DNA from 2 places in the Marinobacter gudaonensis genome. Region 1 is predicted to be linked to the other one. Evidence: predicted binding sites of a transcription regulator. Region 1 holds the regulator's gene; the other holds the start of a gene.
What was found. The regulator sigma-54, encoded in region 1, starts transcription at its own class of promoters, with help from an activator protein. The targets are predictions, from matches to a motif close to ANTGGCATNNANNTTGCTNT.
Positions count from the first base shown of each region.

Region 2: the regulator sigma-54 is predicted to act here: its motif matches at 6,125-6,144, upstream of BM344_RS15025 (sigma 54-interacting transcriptional regulator).

Region 1 is NZ_FOYV01000001.1:1,082,366-1,092,389, reverse strand. Features, by position in the region: gene BM344_RS04970 (carbon-nitrogen hydrolase family protein) at 1-523, shown strand, start outside; gene yjgA (ribosome biogenesis factor YjgA) at 516-1,046, opposite strand; gene mgtE (magnesium transporter) at 1,144-2,505, opposite strand; gene BM344_RS04955 (HPr family phosphocarrier protein) at 2,599-2,868, opposite strand; gene rapZ (RNase adapter RapZ) at 2,876-3,760, opposite strand; gene ptsN (PTS IIA-like nitrogen regulatory protein PtsN) at 3,789-4,259, opposite strand; gene hpf (ribosome hibernation promoting factor) at 4,347-4,655, opposite strand; gene BM344_RS04935 (RNA polymerase factor sigma-54) at 4,759-6,288, opposite strand; gene lptB (LPS export ABC transporter ATP-binding protein) at 6,438-7,163, opposite strand; gene lptA (lipopolysaccharide transport periplasmic protein LptA) at 7,175-7,708, opposite strand; gene lptC (LPS export ABC transporter periplasmic protein LptC) at 7,692-8,276, opposite strand; gene BM344_RS04915 (KdsC family phosphatase) at 8,273-8,848, opposite strand; gene BM344_RS04910 (KpsF/GutQ family sugar-phosphate isomerase) at 8,848-9,702, opposite strand.
Region 2 is NZ_FOYV01000003.1:34,706-44,729, reverse strand. Features, by position in the region: gene ilvG (acetolactate synthase 2 catalytic subunit) at 1-1,401, shown strand, start outside; gene BM344_RS15050 (ACT domain-containing protein) at 1,398-1,676, shown strand; gene cynS (cyanase) at 2,172-2,615, opposite strand; gene BM344_RS15040 (ABC transporter ATP-binding protein) at 2,644-3,552, opposite strand; gene ntrB (nitrate ABC transporter permease) at 3,608-4,435, opposite strand; gene BM344_RS15030 (ABC transporter substrate-binding protein) at 4,438-5,859, opposite strand; gene BM344_RS15025 (sigma 54-interacting transcriptional regulator) at 6,175-8,088, shown strand; gene BM344_RS15020 (acetyl-CoA C-acyltransferase) at 8,109-9,290, opposite strand; gene BM344_RS15015 (acyl-CoA dehydrogenase family protein) at 9,472-10,024, opposite strand, start outside.

The DNA.
Region 1 (10,024 bases):
CACCTGCCTGGTGTTCGACGATCAGGGCAGGGAAGTCGCCCGGTACGACAAGATTCACCTGTTCGATGCCATGGTGGAAGATGCCCATGGCCAGTACCGCGAATCAGATACGTTCGAGCCGGGCGATCAGGTGGTTGCGGTCGATACCCCGGCTGGCAAGCTGGGGCTTGCCATCTGTTACGACCTGCGATTCCCGGAGCTGTTCCGGGCGCTCAGAGCCAAGGAAGTGGACTGGATTTGCCTGCCCAGCGCATTCACCTGGCAGACCGGCGATGCGCACTGGCATCCTTTGATCCGCGCCCGGGCCATCGAAAATCAGGTCTGGGTCGTGGCGCCGGGGCAGGGTGGCCAGAACAGCAGTCGCCGGCGCACCTATGGCCACAGTCTGATCTGTGATCCCTGGGGGCGGGTCATTGCGGAAATTGGTGAAGGACCGGGCGTGGTGTCTGCCGAGCTGGACGTTGCCCAGGTCGAGAATCTGCGCACCCGTATGCCGGTCTGGGAGCATCGGCGACTCAGCTAAGCGCCTCGGCGTCGTCGATACACTCTCGCAGGTATCGGAACAGCTTTCGGGACTGGCCGGTATTCTTCTGCTTTTCCACGTCCTTGCGGGCATTGCGCGCCAGATTACGCAGGTGCTGCATGTCGGCGCTCGGGCAATAGTTGAAAAACTCGCCCACCACCGAGTCGCCATCGGCGATGATCCGGTCACGCCAGCGCTCGGCCAGGTGGTGGCGCCGGGTGTGCTCCTCACTGCCCGCATCAAAGGCGTCGATGGCTGTGGCCAGCGCCTCAGGGTCGTCCTCCTGCCGGATCACCTTGCCAATGTACTGAAGATGCCGACGCTTGGCTTCGTTCTGACGGATGCGTCGGGACTCCTCAATGGCCGCCCGGAGGGTATCGCTGATGGGCAGAGTGGCCAACTGGTCGTTGCTCAGATCCAGCATGCGTTTGCCCAGGTCCTGCAGTGCGTGCATCTCCCGTTTGAGCTGGGATTTGCTGGGGCCGTCGTATTCGGGCGCGTCGTTGTCGTGTTTGTCTGTCATAAGTTCTGCCTGGTTGTCGGGTTACGCTTCGCTAACCCGACCTACAAGAATTCACCCAACCGGATGTCGGATTAGCAAAGCGTAATCCGACATCCGGCTACGCATAGAAAATCGTGGCGAGGCCAAGAAAGGCCATGAAACCGACCACGTCTGTCACGGTGGTGAGAATCACGCTCCCCGCTAGGGCCGGGTCGATGTTCCGTGACTTCAGGAACAGCGGTAGCACGGTACCCACGAGTGCTGCCGCCACGAGATTAATGACCAGGGCGGCGGCGATAATGGCGCCAATCAGCATGTCCTGGAACCAGAGCATGGCGGCCCCTGCGACCACGGCCGCCCAGAGAAACCCATTGAGGATGCCGGACAGAAACTCACGGTTCAGCAGCCAGCCCACATTGGCGCCGCTGATCTGGCCTACGGCCATGCCCCGGATTACCAGGGTGAGGGTCTGGCTGCCGGCAATGCCGCCCATGCTGGCGACAATGGGCATGAGCACGGCGAGCGCGACCACCTTGGCAATGGTTTCTTCGAACAGACCGATCACCGCCGAAGCGGTGAGGGCGGTAATCAGGTTGATACCCAGCCAGACCGCCCGACGCCGGGATGTTTTCCACACCGGTGCAAAGGTGTCCTCATCTTCGTCCAGACCTGCCATGCTCATCAGAGAGTGGTCGGCGTCTTCCCGAATAACGTCCACCACGTCATCGATGGTGATGCGGCCCAGCAGCCGGCCTTCCTCGTTCACCACCGGCGCCGAGATCAGATCGTAGCGTTCAAACAGGGTTGCTACCTTGGTGTCGGACAGGGTTACGGGAATGGGGTCAATGTCGGTATCCATGACCTCCCGCACGGTGGCGGCAGGATTGGAAACCAGCATCTTGGTGATCGGCAGCATGCCGATGAATTCATCCCGCCGGCTCACCACAATCAGGCTGTCGGTCATCGGGGGCAGGGTTCGGTGCCGGCGCAGGTAACGCAGCACCACGTCAATGCTGATGTCCGGGCGCACCGTGATGGTGTCCGTGTTCATCAGACCGCCGGCGGTGTCCTCGGGGTAGGAGAGAACTTCCTCGACCCGCTGGCGATCCTGTTCGTCCATGGTGTCCAGGACTTCCTGAATCACCGTGTCCGGCAGCTGTTGCAGCAAGTCGGCCAGGTCGTCCGACTCGAAGTCCTCGATGATGTCCGCCAGTTCCTGGGCATTCAACTGGCTCAGGAAGTAGCCCCGGATATCGTCGTTCAGGTACTGGAGAACTTCCCCCTCGAGCTGCTTGTCGACCAGGTTCCAGAGCAGGGCCCGCTGCCGGGGCGGCGAGGACTCGAGCAGGTGGGCAATATCGCTGGGGCTCAGGCCGCCATTCAGGATGCGGGCAACCTGCTTCAGCGCACCACTGTCCAGTGCTTCACTCAGGGAGCGAAGGCGCTGGCGGGCCTGGCTTTTTTCCAGAATATCGGTCATGAATCACCCGGCGTCAGAAAACGCCTGCATTATAGCGGAGTTAGGCGCTGTAGGTGAGAATGAGTTGTAGGTGAATGCCGTACGGCATTCGCCTTATTCGCCCTCGCCGAAATAGTCGTTGATCAGGTCGGCCACGGCCTCGACCGCCTGCTCCTCGTCGGAGCCCTCGGCAATGATCTCCACTTCGGTACCCTGACTGGCGGCCAGCATCATCACCTGCATGATGTTCTTGGCATCCACTTCCCGGCCCTTGCCACTGATGCGAACACTGCTTTCGAACCCGGAAGCCGTGGCAACGAGCTTTGCAGTGGCGCGAGCGTGAAGACCAAGTTTGTTGATGATGGTAATGGGGCGACGAATCATGAGTGGATCAGATCTCTTCCCTTGCCTGAAGGTGTGGCAGCTCCGTGTGCCGAACCTGCACATTGCTGTATTTCTGCCGGAAGTAGGCGCCCAACTGTTCGCACATGTAGACCGACCGGTGTTGGCCGCCGGTACAGCCGATGGAGATGGTCATATAGCTACGATTACTGTCGGCGAAGGATGGCAGCCAGTTATCCAGGAACGTCGTCAGGTCTTCGATCATTTTTCGAGTGGACGGCTCCTGTTCAAGGAAATCGATAACCGGCTGGTCGGTGCCCACATATTTGCGCAGACTGGTGTCCCAGTAAGGGTTGGGTAGGCAGCGGACATCAAAAACGTAGTCCGAATCCAGGGGAACACCGTGCTTGAATCCAAAGGACTGGAACAGCAGAGCCAACTCCTGGTCCTTGCGACCCACCACCCGTTGTTTGACCATGTCCCGCAGTTCGTACATGGACATGCCAGTGGTGTTGATATACAGGTCTGACAGCTTGGACAGCGGCTCCAGCAATGTTTTCTCGCTGCTGATTGCCTCCCGCAGCGAGGTTTTGTCGTCGCTCAGCGGATGTTTGCGGCGTGTTGCGTGGAAACGCTGAAGCAGCGACTGTTCGTCGGCGTCCAGGAAAATGATCTCCACAGTAACGCCGGTACCCTGAAGACTGCGGTAGATGTCCTCGAAATTCGCCAGTTCTCCCGACAGGTTGCGGGCGTCGATGCTCACTGCCATCTTGCCCAGCCGGCCCGGACTGGCCTGGCCTGCCGCCTCACGGGTGAGCGGGAACAGAAGGCCAATGGGAAGGTTGTCGATGCAGTAGAAGCCAAGGTCTTCAAGCACATGAAGTGCCGTACTCTTGCCCGAGCCGGATCTGCCACTGACGATGATCAGCTTCATGACCAAACTTCCTCTGCTGTGGTAGCTCTCATCCGCCCGTAGCGGTCATGCGTTCGTAAAGCGTTCGGGCATCCTGGCACTGCCGGAGTCGGTCACAGAACGACCGCTCATTGAACTTTTCGGCCAGTTGGCTGAGAAGTTCGAGGTGCTCGCTGGTGGCCTCCTTGGGCACGATCAGCGCGAAAATCAGGTCGACCGGCTGATTATCGATGGCGTCGAAGTCGACGCTTTCCTCGAGGGTCATCAGCACGCCCACCACGTGATCCAGCCCTTCAAGCCGACAGTGCGGGATCGCAATACCCTGGCCAATGCCGGTGCTGCCCAGGCGCTCGCGGGCAATCAGATTGTTGAAAATCTGGGTTTCGCTGAGCGTGTTGTCCTGCTGGTTTATCTGCTCGGCAATAAACTCCAGGGCCCGTTTCTTGCTGGAGGCCGCGACCCTGCATAGGGTCAGCTCCGGCGCAAGAATGTTGTCTATGGTCAGGGATGTGTCGCTCATGGATCGACTGGGTTTCCGTTAAAAAAAAGGCTGCGACACGTCACTCGTGTCGCAGCTCGATTGTATGAATTACACCATAACAGCCGGTTAACGAGAGCCGTTTCCGTGCATCCGGTCTACATTCTTTTCCTTGTGCTTGAGGATCTGGCGGTCCAGCTTGTCGATCAGGGCATCGATGGCCGCGTACATGTCCTCGTTTTCCGCCTTTGCGTGAATCTCACCACCAACCACGTGCAGTGTGGCTTCCGCGATCTGGCGCACCTTTTCCACTTCCAGGGTAACCTGGCAGTTACTGATGTGGTCAAAGTGACGCTCGAGCTTCTCGAACTTCTCTGAAACGTAATCCTTGAGTGCGGGAGTCAGTTCTACGTGATGGCCTGAAATATTGAGTTGCATAGGCGTCTCCTGTTGTCATCGTGCCGGCTCCGGAGAGCCGGTCTGGGTGCAGGCGCCCTTGGCGCCGGCGAATACTGCGTTGCGTGCCGCTCCCCGTAAGGGATCAGACCAGCCGCTTGCGCTCGTTGGAAGGCGGAATGTGCATGGCCTCCCGGTATTTGGCAACGGTGCGTCGCGCAACCTTGATTCCCTGTTCTCCTAGCATGGCTGCAATTTTACTGTCGCTCAACGGCTTTTTGGGCGTCTCCGCGGCAATCAGCTTCTTGATCATGGCCCGGATTGCCGTTGAGGAGCATTCGCCGCCCTCGTCCGTGCTTACGTGGCTGGAGAAGAAATACTTCAGTTCGAAAATGCCCCTCGGGGTGTGCATGTACTTCTGGGTAGTGACCCTTGAGATAGTTGATTCATGCATCTCCACGGCCTGGGCAATGTCCGAGAGTATCAGAGGCTTCATGGCCTCCTCTCCATGGTCCAGGAACCCCTGCTGGTGCTCGACGATGCGCGTGGCCACCTTAAGTAGTGTTTCATTCCGGCTTTGCAGGCTCTTGATAAACCACTTCGCCTCCTGCAGCTGGTCCCGCAGATAGGTGTTGTCGGCGCTACTGTCTGCACGCCTTATAAGTGAAGCATAGCTTGCATTTACCCGAATGCGCGGGGCAATTTCCGGATTCAGTTCCACCCGCCAGCGGCCGTTGTGCTTGCGCACAATCACGTCTGGAATTACATAGTCTGGCTCGGCGCGGTCAATGACATCGCCCGGCCGCGGGTTCAGCCCGGTAATCAGTGCCAGTACTTCCCTGAGCTGATCTTCTTTCAGCCGGCTGCGTCGCAGCAACTGGGCGTAATCACGGTTGCCCAGCAGATTGATGTAGTGGGTGATCACCAGCCGGGCCTGGGCCAGCCAGGGAGTGTCCGGTGGCAACTGGTTGAGCTGGATGAGCAGGCACTCTTGAAGGTCCCGGGCGAAGACGCCTGGTGGGTCGAAGTGCTGCAGGCGGTGCAGCACCGCTTCCACTTCGTCCAGTTCGAGGGGATCTTCCTCAGCCTCATCCAGCAGCCCGGCGTGAATGTCTTCCAGGGAGCTGGTCAGGTAGCCGCGCTCATCCACCGCATCCATCAGGGCATGAGCAATGGCCTGGTCCCGTTCGCTCATGGGCGTGAGGTTCAGTTGCCACTCCAGGTGATCCTGCAGGGTTTCTGTCGGTGAGTTGCGAGTCTCGAAATCGTGGTCGTTCTCGTCGTCGTTACGGGCCGCCGGCGCGGGTGCGGACTGGTAAATATCGTCCCAGGCAGTATCGACCGGCAGGTCATCGGGGATGTTGTCGGGGATGTCGTTTTCCGAGGCCCAGTCCGGGCCGTTCTCGCTTTCGTCCCAGTCGGTCTGGGTTTCGGTCGGGGATTCGGCGGTGTGTTCCGAGGATTCGGATTCGCCCGATTCCGGGCCTTCGGAGGAGGCGTCAGGGTGGTCATCGTCCTCGGAGGTTTCCAGCATCGGGTTGGATTCCAGTGCCTGCTGGATTTCCTGCTGAAGGTCCAGGGTGGAAAGCTGTAGTAGCCGGATCGCCTGTTGCAGCTGGGGCGTCATGGTCAGGCTCTGACCCAGCTTTAACTGTAAAGAGGCTTTCATAACCATGGTTCAGGATCCGTCACTCATCAGCGCTTCGTGCCTTAGCCAGTAAAAAGTCGTTATATGCCGGTTACTTGCCTTGGGTTTCATTTACCCTAGCAAGTTCTTTGCCGAGTTTACTTGCTGCAGGTCATCAAAACAATCCGCACTTGGTATCACAGCCTGAATTCGTCGCCCAGATACACTTCCTTGACCTGTTGGTTGGCCAGGATGGCATCGGCGTTGCCGGAGGCAATAATGTGGCCGCCGGAAACGATATAGGCATTCTCGCAGATATCGAGGGTCTCTCGCACGTTGTGGTCGGTGATCAGTACCCCGATGCCCTTATCGCGCAAATGGCGAATGATGTGCTTGATGTCACTGACTGAAATCGGGTCAACACCTGCAAAGGGTTCGTCAAGCAGAATAAACGCCGGCTCCATGGCCAGGGCCCGGGCTATTTCCACCCGTCGCCGTTCGCCACCCGACAGCGCCATGCCGACACTGTCTCGAATGTGGGTGATGTGGAATTCTTCCAGCAGCTCCTCCAGCTTTTGCTCCCGCTCGGCGCGACCCATGCCCCGACGGGTTTCCAGGATGGCCATGATGTTGTCGCGAACCGACAGCTTGCGGAACACCGAGGCTTCCTGGGGCAGGTAGCCAATGCCCTTTTGGGCGCGACCGTGCATCGGCAGGGGGGTGATATCGCGGCTGTCGATGGTAATGCGGCCACGATCAGCGGGAACCAGCCCGACGATCATGTAGAAGCAGGTGGTTTTTCCCGCCCCATTGGGACCCAGGAGCCCGACAATCTCCCCGCTGCGGATTTCCAGGGAAACGTCAATGACCACCTTCTTCTGCTTGTAGCTTTTTGCCAGGTTGCTGGCTCTCAGAACTGCCATCGGAATCCTGTTTAATCAGTGCGGCTGTCGGTACTGCGTGGCTGTATGACCATTTCGACCCGGCCCGGTCCGGATCCTGTGTCGGTGCCACCTTCGGCGGTAACTACCCGGTCCTGGGTATCGTAATGAATGATGTTGCCCCGGAACAGGTTGCCATTCTGTTCAATGATGGCCTCCCGTTCAAAGGTGATGCGCTGATCGGTCGCAGACCAGGTGATGTTCAGGGCCCGTGCGTCGGTTTCGCCGTTACCGTCGCGGGCTGGCTGGCGGTACCTGGCCGGTTCTCCGGACGCTTCTATCCGGCTGAGCCCGTTTGCGTCCCGGTAGAGAACCACCCGCTCGGCATCCAGTCGGGTCTGACCCTGTTCCAGCTCGACATCGCCGGTGTAGGTTGCGATCCCCTTGGCATCGTCCAGGCGGGCGTTATCGGCCGTTACCTTGATCGGCGTGTCGGAATTGAGGTCGAAGGCGGCGGCCGGGGCCATGATCGCCAGTGATACCAGCGCAGCCGCCAGGCGCCGACGTACATTAGTTTCCGGTGTCATAATATCCTTCCACCTGGGAGTTCAGTTCCAGAATGCGCTCGTCTATCCATGCCTTCATGCCAACGGCGGTAGTAATGCCGGTCACATCCCGGATCTCCACCGGCGCGTCGGTGTATACCACGCCTTCGTTATTATCGAGGGTCAGTGTCCGGGTCGTCAGTGTGGTGTCCCGTTCACCGACGCTGCGGAGCACCTGTACATTGCCCGTAAGATACACCAGCTCCCGGTTCTGCATCAGCCGGCCACGATCCGCTTCAACAATCCAGGGCTGGGTGTCGGCATCGCCGTAGAGTTCCGCGCGCGGCGAATCCATGGTTGCCAGGTTTTTCTCTTCAAACTGCTCTATCCGCGGGCTTACAAACCGGATCTCAAGGTTTCCGGTTTCGTCGAACGACCGGTAGTTGCCATTGACCACAAAGCCGTCGGGCTCGGCATCGCCGCGCAGGGCTGCCGCCTCCTGGTCGACAACCGGCGCTTCGTCACTGCGCCAGAGCAGGAAAACCGCGGCCACAACCGTGCCGCCTAACGCCAGCATTCTCAGCCATGGCCGATCGGCAAACCAGTTCACGGCTGCGGCTCCAGATAGGGCTGAAGTGCGGCGTCGAGCTTACCCTGGGCGGCCAGGATGAGGTCGCAGGCTTCACGCACCGCCCCGGCACCGCCGTGGGCCTGAGTACAGTAGTCAGCGTGCTGTCTCACCAGCCAGTAGCCGTTGGGTACTGTCAGACCGAGGCCGACGAACCTCAGTGCCGGCAGGTCGGGCAGGTCGTCGCCCATATAGGCGATCGCATCCGGGGTAATGTCCATTGCCCCTACCAGTTCCTGAAGCGCCGCTTTCTTGTCTTCACGGCCCTGCATCAGGTGGGGGATGCCGAGGTCGCGCATCCGCTTTTCCGTCAGTGGAGACTGGCGGCCAGTAATTACCGCGACGGTGATGCCCGCCGCCATAAGCTGTTTCAGTCCCAGCCCATCAAGAATGTTGAACGCCTTCAGCTCGTCTCCCGTGGCACTGAAATACAGTCGCCCATCGCTCATGATGCCATCGACATCCAGGGCAATCAGACGTATCCGACGGGCTTTGGCGAGCAGGGCGTCCGGCCACCAGGCCATCATCGGGTGGGGTGTCGTGCTGTCGGCCATCAGATCACGCCCGCCCGCAACAGGTCATGCATGTTGATCGCGCCCACCAGGGCGCCGCCGTCGTCCAGTACGGGGAGGGCATTGATCTTCATTTCTTCCATGATGTTCAGGGCTTCCGCCGCCAGGTGATCGGCTTCGATGGTTTTGCCGTGTCGGGTCATGACCTCGCGGATGGGGGTGTTGTGAATATCCACCGAGCGGTCGAGTGTCCGCCGCAGGTCGCCGTCGGTAAATATTCCGGTAAGTTTGCCCTGGTCGTCCACCACGGTGGTCATACCCAGGCCCTTACGGGAAATTTCCAGCAGGGCGCCGCTGAGTGGCGTGCTCTCGTTTACCACCGGAATGCGATCGCCGGAATGCATGATGTCCGAGACTTTCAGCAGTAACCGCCGCCCGAGACTGCCACCCGGGTGGGAGAAAGCAAAGTCCTCGGCACTGAAACCGCGGGCCTCGAGCAGGGCCACGGCCAGCGCATCGCCCATGACCAGAGTCGCGGTAGTGGACGAGGTGGGAGCGAGGCCCAGCGGGCAGGCTTCCACTGCCACACTCACATCGAGGTTGGCCACTGCCTCCCGGGCGAGTGTGGAATTGGCGTTGCCGGTCATGCTGATCAGGGGAGCGCCCATGCGTTTGATCAGTGGCAGGATGGTAACCACCTCGCTGGTGTTGCCGCTGTTGGAGATGGCAATCACCACATCCTGGGGGGTGATCATGCCCATGTCGCCATGGCTGGCTTCGCCCGGATGCACAAAGAATGAGGGCGTGCCAGTGCTGGCCAGGGTGGCGGCGATCTTATTGCCAACGTGGCCGGACTTGCCCATGCCGGTAACCACAACCCGGCCCTTGCAGGCCATGATAACTTCGCATGCACGGTCGAACTGTTCGCCAATGCGGCCTTCGAGCGCGTCGATGGCGTCCCGCTCAATGCGGATGGCACGCAGGGCGGAGGTACGAAAGTCGGTTGCAGTCTGGTCGGTCATCGGGCTTGGGGCCTGGCTGTCGCGTCTCTGGGAAATGTCGCTGAAAAGTGACATCGAAAATTGTTCCCGGAGTATATCATTTTCAACGGCTAACGATGCCCGGTGATCGAAAGATCAGTCAAACTGATCATGGCGGTCAGTGGATTTCGGGTAGTATTTCGCCGCCATGGATTGAGCTTGGCGGCTCCTTGGCATA
Region 2 (10,024 bases), on a different contig from region 1:
CCCTCCGGACTGATCGGCACCGACGCCTTCCAGGAAACCGACGTACTCGGCATGACCCTGGGCATCGTCAAACACAGCTACCTGATCGACGATGCGGACAGCCTGCCCGGCATCTTGGAAGAGGCGATTGAACTCGCCCAGAGCGGTCGCCCCGGTCCGGTCTGGATTGATATCCCTAAAGACCTGTTGCTGACCGAAGTGGCCGAGGCGCCCGCCCCTCAACAGTCGACCGCCTCCAACGCCGCTCCGGATCTGACCGACGCCCTGGCCATGCTGCGAACAGCCCGCAAGCCCCTGCTCTACAGCGGCGGCGGCATCAGCCTGGCCCACGCCGAGGAAAGCTTCCGTGCCTTTGCCGGAACCTCCGCCTTGCCCGCGGTCGTCACCCTGAAGGGCATCGGCAATGCCGGCAAGCACAACCCCTACAACCTCGGCATGCTGGGCATGCACGGCTCCCGGGCGGCCAACAAGGCGGTGGACGAATGCGACCTGCTGCTGGTGATCGGCGCCCGCCTGGACGACCGGGCCACCGGCAAGCTGGACGGCTTTGCCCCGAACGCCCGGATGATCCACATCGACGCCGACGCCGCCGAGATCAACAAACTGCGCCCGGCCGACCTGGCTATCCGTGGCGACCTGAACGCTATTCTGTCGGCGCTCACCGAGGCGTTTGAGAAACAGCCGCTGGCCATTGCCCCCTGGCAGAAGCAGTGCCGAACGTGGCACACCACTGGCGGCTTCCACGCCGCCGACAACGAAGAGCCCCTGGCCCCGATCACCGGCCCGGCGTTCATCCGCCAGCTGTCACGGATTGCCCCGGACGACACCGTCATCGCCTGCGACGTGGGCCAGCACCAGATGTGGGTGGCCCAGCACTACGAGTTCGACCACCCGCGCCACCACCTCACCAGCGGTGGCCTGGGCACCATGGGCTTCGGCCTGCCCGCCGCCATCGGAGCGCAGTTTGCAGATCGCAACAGCACCGTGATCAACGTTACCGGCGATGGCTCGTTCATGATGAACGCACAGGAACTGGCCACCATCCGCCGCTACAACCTGCCGGTGAAACTGATCGTCATGGACAACCAGTGCCTGGGCATGGTCCGCCAGCAGCAGGAGCTGTTCTACAACAACCGGGAAAGCCAGATAAACCTGGACGACAACCCCGACTTCGTAGCCATGGCCCGGGCCTTCGACATCCCGGCCCTGCACATCGAACGCACCGACCAGATCCGCCGGGGCATCGAAACCATACTGGCCTACAACGGCCCGATGCTGCTGCACGTGGCCATCAGCCGCGACGAAAACGTCTGGCCCATCGTCAAACCCGGCGCCAGCAACACCGACATGATCGACGAAACCCGACGCACCACAAACAACAAGCAGGAGCAGGTAGCATGAACCCGCAAAGCCAGCCAGCAACGCCCAGCTACACCATCCACTGCCGAATGAATCAGGAAGCGGCCGCCCTGGAACGCCTTTGCCAGGTGGTCCGCATCCGCGGGTTCCGAATCGCCACAATGGCGGTAGAGACCGCCGGGGAGCACCTGAACATCGCCCTCACCCTGGAAGGCACCCGGCCGATTGCCATGTTGCAGTCGCAACTGGAGAAGCTGCATACGGTTGCTGAGGTGGCGCTTGCTTCCGGGGGCGTGGCTCGGTCTCGGTTGGCCTGAGGTTTGGCGGGTATAGTCTTTTTGTAGCCTGAGGGTTGGCGGGCAGGTTTCTCTTTAGCCTGAGGTTTGGCGGGCAGGTACGCGGGTGGCGGTATTTTTTCTTCGGGGAAAAGAACTCGCTTCGCTCAGACACCTTTTCCCTGTCAGAAAAAATACCGCCACCCCCTACCGACGGGCAGAAACGATAGACCAAATGAAAGAAAAAGACCTTAATGCAGAATCAGGAGTTTGTAGGTCGGATTAGCAAAGCGTAATCCGACAAAATCTGTTGGATTACGCCTACGGCTAATCCAACCTACACGAGCACAAGAGTCTTTAACCTCGTGAACCCCTGTTGCACGTCGGCGCGGGGTGGTAGGTGGATTTTTCGCCGGAAAAAGGTGTCTGAGCGAAGCGAGTTCTTTTTCCAAGAAAAACTCCACCTGCCACCCCGCAGGCCCGCCCCCCAGCCAACAGGCTACAAGGACGAGACCTCCGAGGTTAAAGAACCCAGGGTTACCAGGCCTTATAGGGCAGGAATTTCCCGTTCATGGTGACCACCACACGGTCGCCCTTCGGATTCTCTTCCTTCTCGATGTCCATGGTGAAATCGATGGCACTCATGATGCCGTCACCGAACTTCTCATGGATGAGTTCCTTCATGGTGTCGCCGTATACGCCGACCACTTCATACAGACGGTAGATCAGCGGGTCCTGGGGAACGGCGCCGTCCCAGGCTTTCTTCGGGCACACCTGCAGGGCTTCCGCCACCGGCTTTTCCAGGCCCAGGGTTTCGCACAGGGCGAACGCCTTGTCTTCGGTGAGGCTGTTCATGCCCAGGGCGGCCGAGGTGGTGAACACGGGGGACATGCCGATGGCTTCGGCAATGGCTTCCCAGGTCATGCCCTTGGCGACTTTGGCTTCCAGGATTTTGGCGGTCATCAGTTCTTTGTTCATCATGGCTGTTTTCCTCTCTTGGGTTGTTACGTCAGGCATTCACCGCGCGCGCGGCGGTTTCAGATTCGGATTCGGTGTCAGAGGCCTCGGGCGACGATTGCGCGACACCTTTGGCAGGTTCGGCGACTTTCGGGGTGCCGTCTTTTTCCGGCAGGGCCGAGCCGCTGCGGTTCACCAGGAAGTCCACCAGGTAATCCCGGGTCTTGTGGTAGGCCGGGTTCTGGAAGATGGTGGAGCGGGCCCGTGGGTGCGGGATATCCACTTTCACGCTTTCGGCGATCCGGGCGTTGGGGCCGTTGGACATCAGGAAGATGCGATCGGACAGCAGGATGGCCTCATCCACGTCATGGGTGATCATGAAGACGGTCTGGCGGGTTTCTTCCCAGATTTTCACCAGCTCGTCCTGGATCACGCCCCGTGTCAGGGCATCCAGCGCGCCGAAGGGTTCGTCCAGCAGCAACAGTTCCGGCTGGGTGGCGAAGGCCCGGGCGATACTCACCCGCTGGCGCATACCGCCGGACAGCTGCGAGGGCTTTCGGTTCATGGCGTGCTCCAGGCCCACCATTTTCAGGTAGCGCTCGCTGTGTTCCCTCACTTTTTCCTTGGACCAGCTGGGCCAGCGCGCTTTAACCGCAAACACGATGTTGTTTAGGGCGGTTTTCCAGGGCAGCAGGCTGTAGTTCTGGAACACCACGCCACGCTCAAGACCCGGGCCTTTGATTTCCTTGCCGTTCATCACCACGTTGCCGGCGCTGGCTTCGTCCAGGCCTGCCAGCACGTTCAGGATGGTGGATTTGCCGCAGCCCGAGTGGCCGATGATGCAGACAAACTCCCCTTTCTCCAGGGCAAAGCGGACATCCTCGAAGACGGTCAGCTCACCGCCCTGGCCGTCCGGGTAGATCTTGGACAGACCATCTACTTCCAGGAATGACTTACTCATAACAGGTCTCCGTTCGGAGGGTTGAGGCCGGCACCGCAGACCGGTGCCGGGCCGCTCATTCTTTGTATTCCACCAGTTTCTGGGCCTTGCCCAGGGCCAGGTCCAGCAGCATGCCCACCACCCCGATCATCAGGATGGAGAAGATCACACTGGCCAGATCCAGGTTGTTCCATTCGTTCCACACGTAGTAGCCAATGCCGGTGCCGCCCACGAGCATCTCCGCGGCCACGATCACCAGCCAGGCGATGCCGATGGAGATGCGCATGCCGGTGAGGATGGTGGGCGCCGCGGCCGGCAGGATGACCGTGAGCGCGGTCTTGATCGGGCTGAGTTCGTGGGTGCGGGCCACGTTCACCCAGTCCTGCCGGACGTTGGCCACACCAAAGGCAGTGTTCAGGAGCATCGGCCAGATCGAGCAGATAAAGATCACGAAGATCGCCGAGGCGTCGGAGTCCTGGATGATGAACAGCGCCAAGGGCATCCAGGCCAGCGGCGAGATCGGCCGCAGCACCTGGATGTACGGGTTCAGGGCCTTGTACATCAGCGGCGACATGCCGATCAGGAAGCCGATGGGCAACGCGATGGCCATGGCCGCCAGGTAGCCGGTGAGTACCCGGTACACTGAGTAGGCCAGCTGGATGCCGATGCCCTTGTCGTTGGCGCCGGCGTCATAGAACGGATTGGACAGCTCTGCCCAGGCCAGCTTGATCACCGCCGACGGTGGCGGCACCCGGGATTCCTGTTCCGCCCCGCCCATGAGCATTTCGTATTCGGTGAGCCCGGTCTGGGCCTCCGGGGGCTGGGTTGCCATTTCCCAGAGCCCCAGGGCCAGAATCAGGAACGACACCGACAGCAGGGCTGCGCGTACGTTCAGGGAAGCCATGGTTACACCCTCCCGATGGCAAAGCTGCGGGCGTACTCTTCCGCGCTGTCCGGATCGAAGGTCTTGCCCATGATGGTGTGGGTCTTGTAGGTCTTGTCCGGCGCGCTGTAGCCCATCTCCTCCATCAGCTTGCCGGTCTCACCGGCCAGATAGACCTGCTCGGCAATGCCCTTGTAGTCCACATCGCCCTCGATGTAGCCCCAGCGCTTCATCTGGGTGAGGATCCACACGCCCATGGAGTGCCACGGGAATGGGTCGAAATCGATACGGTCCGGCACGTTTTTCACTTCGCCCAGGCCGTCGGCGTAGTAGCCGGTCAGCACCTGCTGGATCACCGGCACCGGCTGGTTCAGGTAGTTCTTGGGCGCGATGGCTTCGGAGATTTCCTTGCGGTTCTCCGGGTTGTTGGAGTACTGGGTGGCATCAATGATGGCCCGCAGCAGGGCGCCGTAGGTGTTCGGGTTCTCGGTGGCGAACTGCTGGCTGCAGGCGAAGGCGCAGCAGGGGTGGCCTTCCCAGATATCCTTGGTGAGCATGTGAATGAAGCCCACTTTCTCCCACACGGCACGCTGGTTGAACGGGTCCGGGCTCAGGTAACCATCGAGGTTGCCGGCGCGCAGGTTGGCCACCATTTCGGGTGGCGGTACCACACGGATCTGCACGTCGGTGTCCGGGTCGATGCCGTTCTCGGCCAGGTAGTAGCGCAGCAGGAAGTTGTGCATGGAATACTCGAACGGCACACCAAACTTGAAGCCCTTCCACTGTTTGGGATCGCGTTTGTCCTTGTGGTCCACGTGCAGAACGATGGCCTGGCCGTTGATGTTCTCTACCGCCGGCATGATGAATGGCTCGGGCGTGGAGCCGGCACCCATGGTCATGGCCAGGGGCATGGGGGTGAGCATGTGGGAGGCGTCGTATTCACCGGCCAGGGACTTGTCCCGGGCGACTGCCCAGCCCGCGGTCTTGGTTACGGTCACATCCAGGCCATAACGCTCATAAAAGCCCATGGGGTGAGCCATAATGATCGGTGTGGCGCAGGTAATGGGCACGAAACCGACGTTCAGCTTGGTCTTCTCCAGCTTGCCAAGGGACTCCTTCACCGCGGCTTTGGCCTTGTCCATGGGGAACACACTACCAAGCAGCGCGGCGGCGGTACCCGCGCCCATCATCTTCATGAAGCTGCGGCGGCTGTGATCGTTGTGGCCAAACACGGAGCGCACCACGGCGCTCTCGATAGCGCGATCCATCATCGCTTCGGAGTCCATTCGCTCCTCTGCTGCTCCCTGGCGGCTGGCCGCAGGTTTCAGATCAAGCGAAATGGAAGGTGCAGTGTCACCGGGCTGGCACTCATGGCAGCCGCAGTTCTTGGCGTGGATCAGGGACTTGTCACCGTCAAAGGGATTTCCAAGGCTTTTCGTGGTCATTGGGCACTCTCCTGGGTAATGGACCTGGTTTTCAGGGTGTTTCTGCACTCTTTTGGTGCTACTAACGGTGCGACTCGGACTCGGTGGCAACATCGCATCGGGTCGGCTTCGCGTTCTGAAGGTGATATGGCAGGGTTTGTGCCAAGTCCGAATATTTTTGCAACACCCTGTTTTCGTTAATTTTTTATTGGCCTAGTTGGTCTGCCGGACACTACGATTTTTCGTAATTAACGATTTTTCGTAGTTAAGGCTGCGATATTTCGTAGTTGGCATGGGGTTTGTACTGGCGAGTTCAGACTGACCCAGGACATCGCCATGAACACCGACACCCGCATTGCGCTCTTCGACAACCTGGAGTGGATTGATCACCTGCCGGAAGCGGCCCTTCTGGTGGATGCCGGCCGCGACCTGATCCTCGCGGCCAACAGTGCCATGGGCCGACTGATCGGCACTGATCGCAAGTCGATAAGTGGCAAACCCTGCACCCAGCTGTTCACCGACCAGCGCCCGCAGCTGATTGCCTTTACCGAGGAAACCCTGTTCCGCAGCCAGGGCTGGAGCCGGGATTTCTTCCTGCAGCACCGGGACGGCCATACGGTGGAACTGGAAATTTCCTCCTCGCGGGTGGGTGAGGCCGAATCCCAGAACCTGCTGTTGCTGCTGCGTGACCGCCGCCAGCTGCGCACCCTGAGGGAGCGTCACGATGCCAACCACTATCACCGGGGTGGCCTGTTGGAGTGGCGCCGGGTGGAGGAGTTGTTCAAGGACATGGAGCGGGAAAACCAGCTGATCCTGCATGCGGTGGGCGAAGGCATCTATGGCGTGGATGCCGAGGGTCGCACCACCTTCGCCAATCCGGCGGCGGAACGCATGCTGGGCTGGCGCATTGATGAACTCATGGGGCGTGTGATCCATCGGGTCGTGCATCACTCGCACGAAGACGGCTCCATTTTTCCACTCAAGGAATGCCCCATCTACGCCGCCTTCCGGGATGGCAGCGTCAAGCGTGTGGGCGAGGACTGGTTCTGGCGCAAGGATGGCAGCGGCTTCCCCGTTGAATACACGAGCACACCGATTCTCGATAACGGCCACCCAGTGGGCGCCGTGGTGGTGTTCCGTGATATCTCGGCCCGCCTCGAGGCCCGCCAGGAACTGCAGGAGGCCCTGAAGGAAGTGGAAACCCTCAAGCACCGGCTGGAAATGGAGAACGCCTACCTGCAGGAGGAACTGAGCGCCGAGTACCACTTCCACGAGATCTTCGGCCAGAGCGATGCCATCAAGGCCATTGTGCGGCGCATTGGCATGGTGGCGCCCACCGACGCCAACGTGCTTATCACCGGCGAGTCCGGCACCGGCAAGGAGCTGATTGCCCGCGCCATCCACCAGTCCAGCAGCCGGCGCGATCGGCCTCTGATCCGGGTGAACTGCGCCGCCATCCCCAAGGATCTGTTCGAGAGCGAGTTCTTCGGCCACATCAAGGGCGCCTTCACCGGCGCCGTCAGCGACCGTGTGGGCCGGTTCGAACTGGCCGACGGCGGCACCCTGTTCCTGGACGAAGTGGGGGAAATCCCGCTGGAACTTCAGGGCAAACTGCTGCGGGTGCTACAGGATCAGCAGTTCGAGCGGGTGGGCGAAAACCGGACCCGGGCCGTGGACGTTCGAGTCATTGCCGCCACCAACCGCGACCTCAAAGCCGAGGTCCAGCACAAGACCTTCCGGGAGGACCTCTATTTCCGACTGAACGTCTTCCCCATCGAGTCCGTGCCCCTGCGACGTCGCCTGGAAGACATCCCGATTCTGGCCCAGGAATTCCTCAACCGGGCCTGCCAGAAATTCAACCGCCCCACCCTGGTCCTGCGGGAAAGGGATGTGGAAACCCTGAAGGCCTACCACTGGCCGGGCAACGTGCGGGAGTTGGAGAATGTAATCGAGCGCCAGGTGATCACTGCCGACGGGCGCCTGGATCTGGATCTGCTGGGGCAGGATACAGCCGCCCTGACACCCAGCGTACCAACACCGCCGACCAGGCATTTTGACGGTGACTTGCTGACAGAAGAAGAGCTTCGGGAACTGGAAAAGCGAAACCTGGTTCGTGCCCTTAAAATCAGCGGCGGGCGGGTGTTTGGCGACGACGGCGCCGCGGCGCTTCTGGGCGTAAAGCCCACCACCCTTACATCAAGGCTGAAAAAACTGAAAATCGAACCGAGGCAATATCAGGCCGGGGCGTGATGCCCCGGCGCGAAGCGAGTTTACATCAACTCGATGGCAACAGCGGTACCCTCACCACCCCCAATACACAGCGAAGCCACGCCACGCTTGAGGCCACGCTGCTTGAGCGCGTTGATCAGAGTCACGATGATCCGCGAGCCCGAGGAGCCAATCGGATGCCCCAGGGCGCAGGCGCCACCGTGCACGTTCACCTTCTCGGCCGGCAGCTTGAGCTCGTTCATGGCGGCCAGGGTCACCACCGCGAAGGCCTCATTGATCTCGAACAGATCCACGTCATCCTTGTTCCAGCCGGCTTTCTTGAGCACTTTCTCGATGGCGCCGATCGGAGCCAGCGTGAACTCGGCCGGCAGGCGGGCGTGGGTGGCGTGGGCCACAATTCGGGCCTGGGGCACCAGACCGCGGGCATCGGCTTCGGCGGCGGAGGCCAGTACGAGGGCGGAGGCACCATCACTGATGGAGCTGGAGTTGGCAGCGGTGACCGAACCGTCCTTGGCAAAGGCGGGCTTCAGGTGCGGAATCTTCTCGGGCTTGGCGTTGCCCGGCTGTTCATCGGTATCCACCTCGATGTCACCGCCGCGGCCAGACACGGTTACCGGGACGATTTCGTCGCGGAACCAGCCGTTCTCGATCGCCGCCAGGGATTTCTGCAGGGATGCGATGGCAAATTCGTCCATGGCCTGGCGGCTGATGTCGAACTTGTCGGCGGTGCGCTGGGCAAACACGCCCATCAGGCCGCCCTCGTAGGCGTCTTCAAGGCCATCGAGGAACATACTGTCCATCACCTGGCCATGACCCATGCGCATGCCACCACGGGCCTTGGGCAGCAGGTACGGCGCCTGGCTCATGTTTTCCATACCGCCGGCGATCATGACGTTGTTGGTGCCGGCCTTGATCTGATCGTGGGCCATGATCACGGCCTGCATGCCGGAGCCGCACATTTTGTTGATGGTGGTACAGCCGGAGCTGTCCGGGATGCCAGAGGCACGGGAGGCCTGGCGCGCCGGGGCCTGGCCGAGGCCAGCGGGCAGTACGCAGCCCATGATCACTTCCTGGATGTCCGCCGGCTGCAGGCCGGCCCGCTCTATGGCGGCCTTGATGGAGATGGCGCCCAGTTGCGGGGAGCGTACCGAGCTCAGGGAGCCCATCATGCCGCCCATGGGGGTTCTTGCTGAGCCTGCGATTACCACATCATTGCTGTTCATTTGGTTGTCCTCCTGATTCTGTGGAAGGCCCGATCAGGGGGCAGCCTCTCCGGAACACGCTGTAAATACTTCCCTGTACGCTTGACTGCAGCATCCATGCTGCAGACAGTCCCGGAGAGGCTGCCCCCTGCTCGGACCCCGAGCATTCGAGTTGCCTTCTGAGGCCTTAAAGGCCCTTCTTTCAGGCTTTGCCCAGTACCGAGCGGGCAATGATTTCTTTCATCACCTCTGAGGTGCCGCCGTAGATTCGCTGCACCCTCGCGTCGATGAAGTTCCGGGAGATCGGGTATTCGGTGGTGTAGCCGTAGCCGCCAAACAGCTGCAAACAGCCATCGGCCACCCGGCACTGCATCTCGGTGGCACTGTACTTGGCCATGGAGGCGGTGGGCGCATCCAGCTCGCCGCGGTCGTACTGGTCGATGCACTGGTCCACGAATGCCTTGTTCACCCGGTAGTCGGTTTCCATGCGCGCGATTTCAAAGCGGGTGTTTTGCAATTGGGCCAGTTTCTGGCCGAACAGTTCCCGCTCCTGGGCGTAGGCGATGGTCAGGTCCAGGGAACCCCGGGCGGCGGCCACGCCAAGGGCGCCGATCACCAGGCGCTCGCGGGGCAGTTCGCGCATCAGGTACACAAAGCCCTGGCCTTCTTCGCCCAGCAAAGCAGAAGCCGGGATGCGCATATCCGAGAAGAACAGCTCGGAGGTATCGCCGGAATGCTGGCCGATCTTGTCCAGG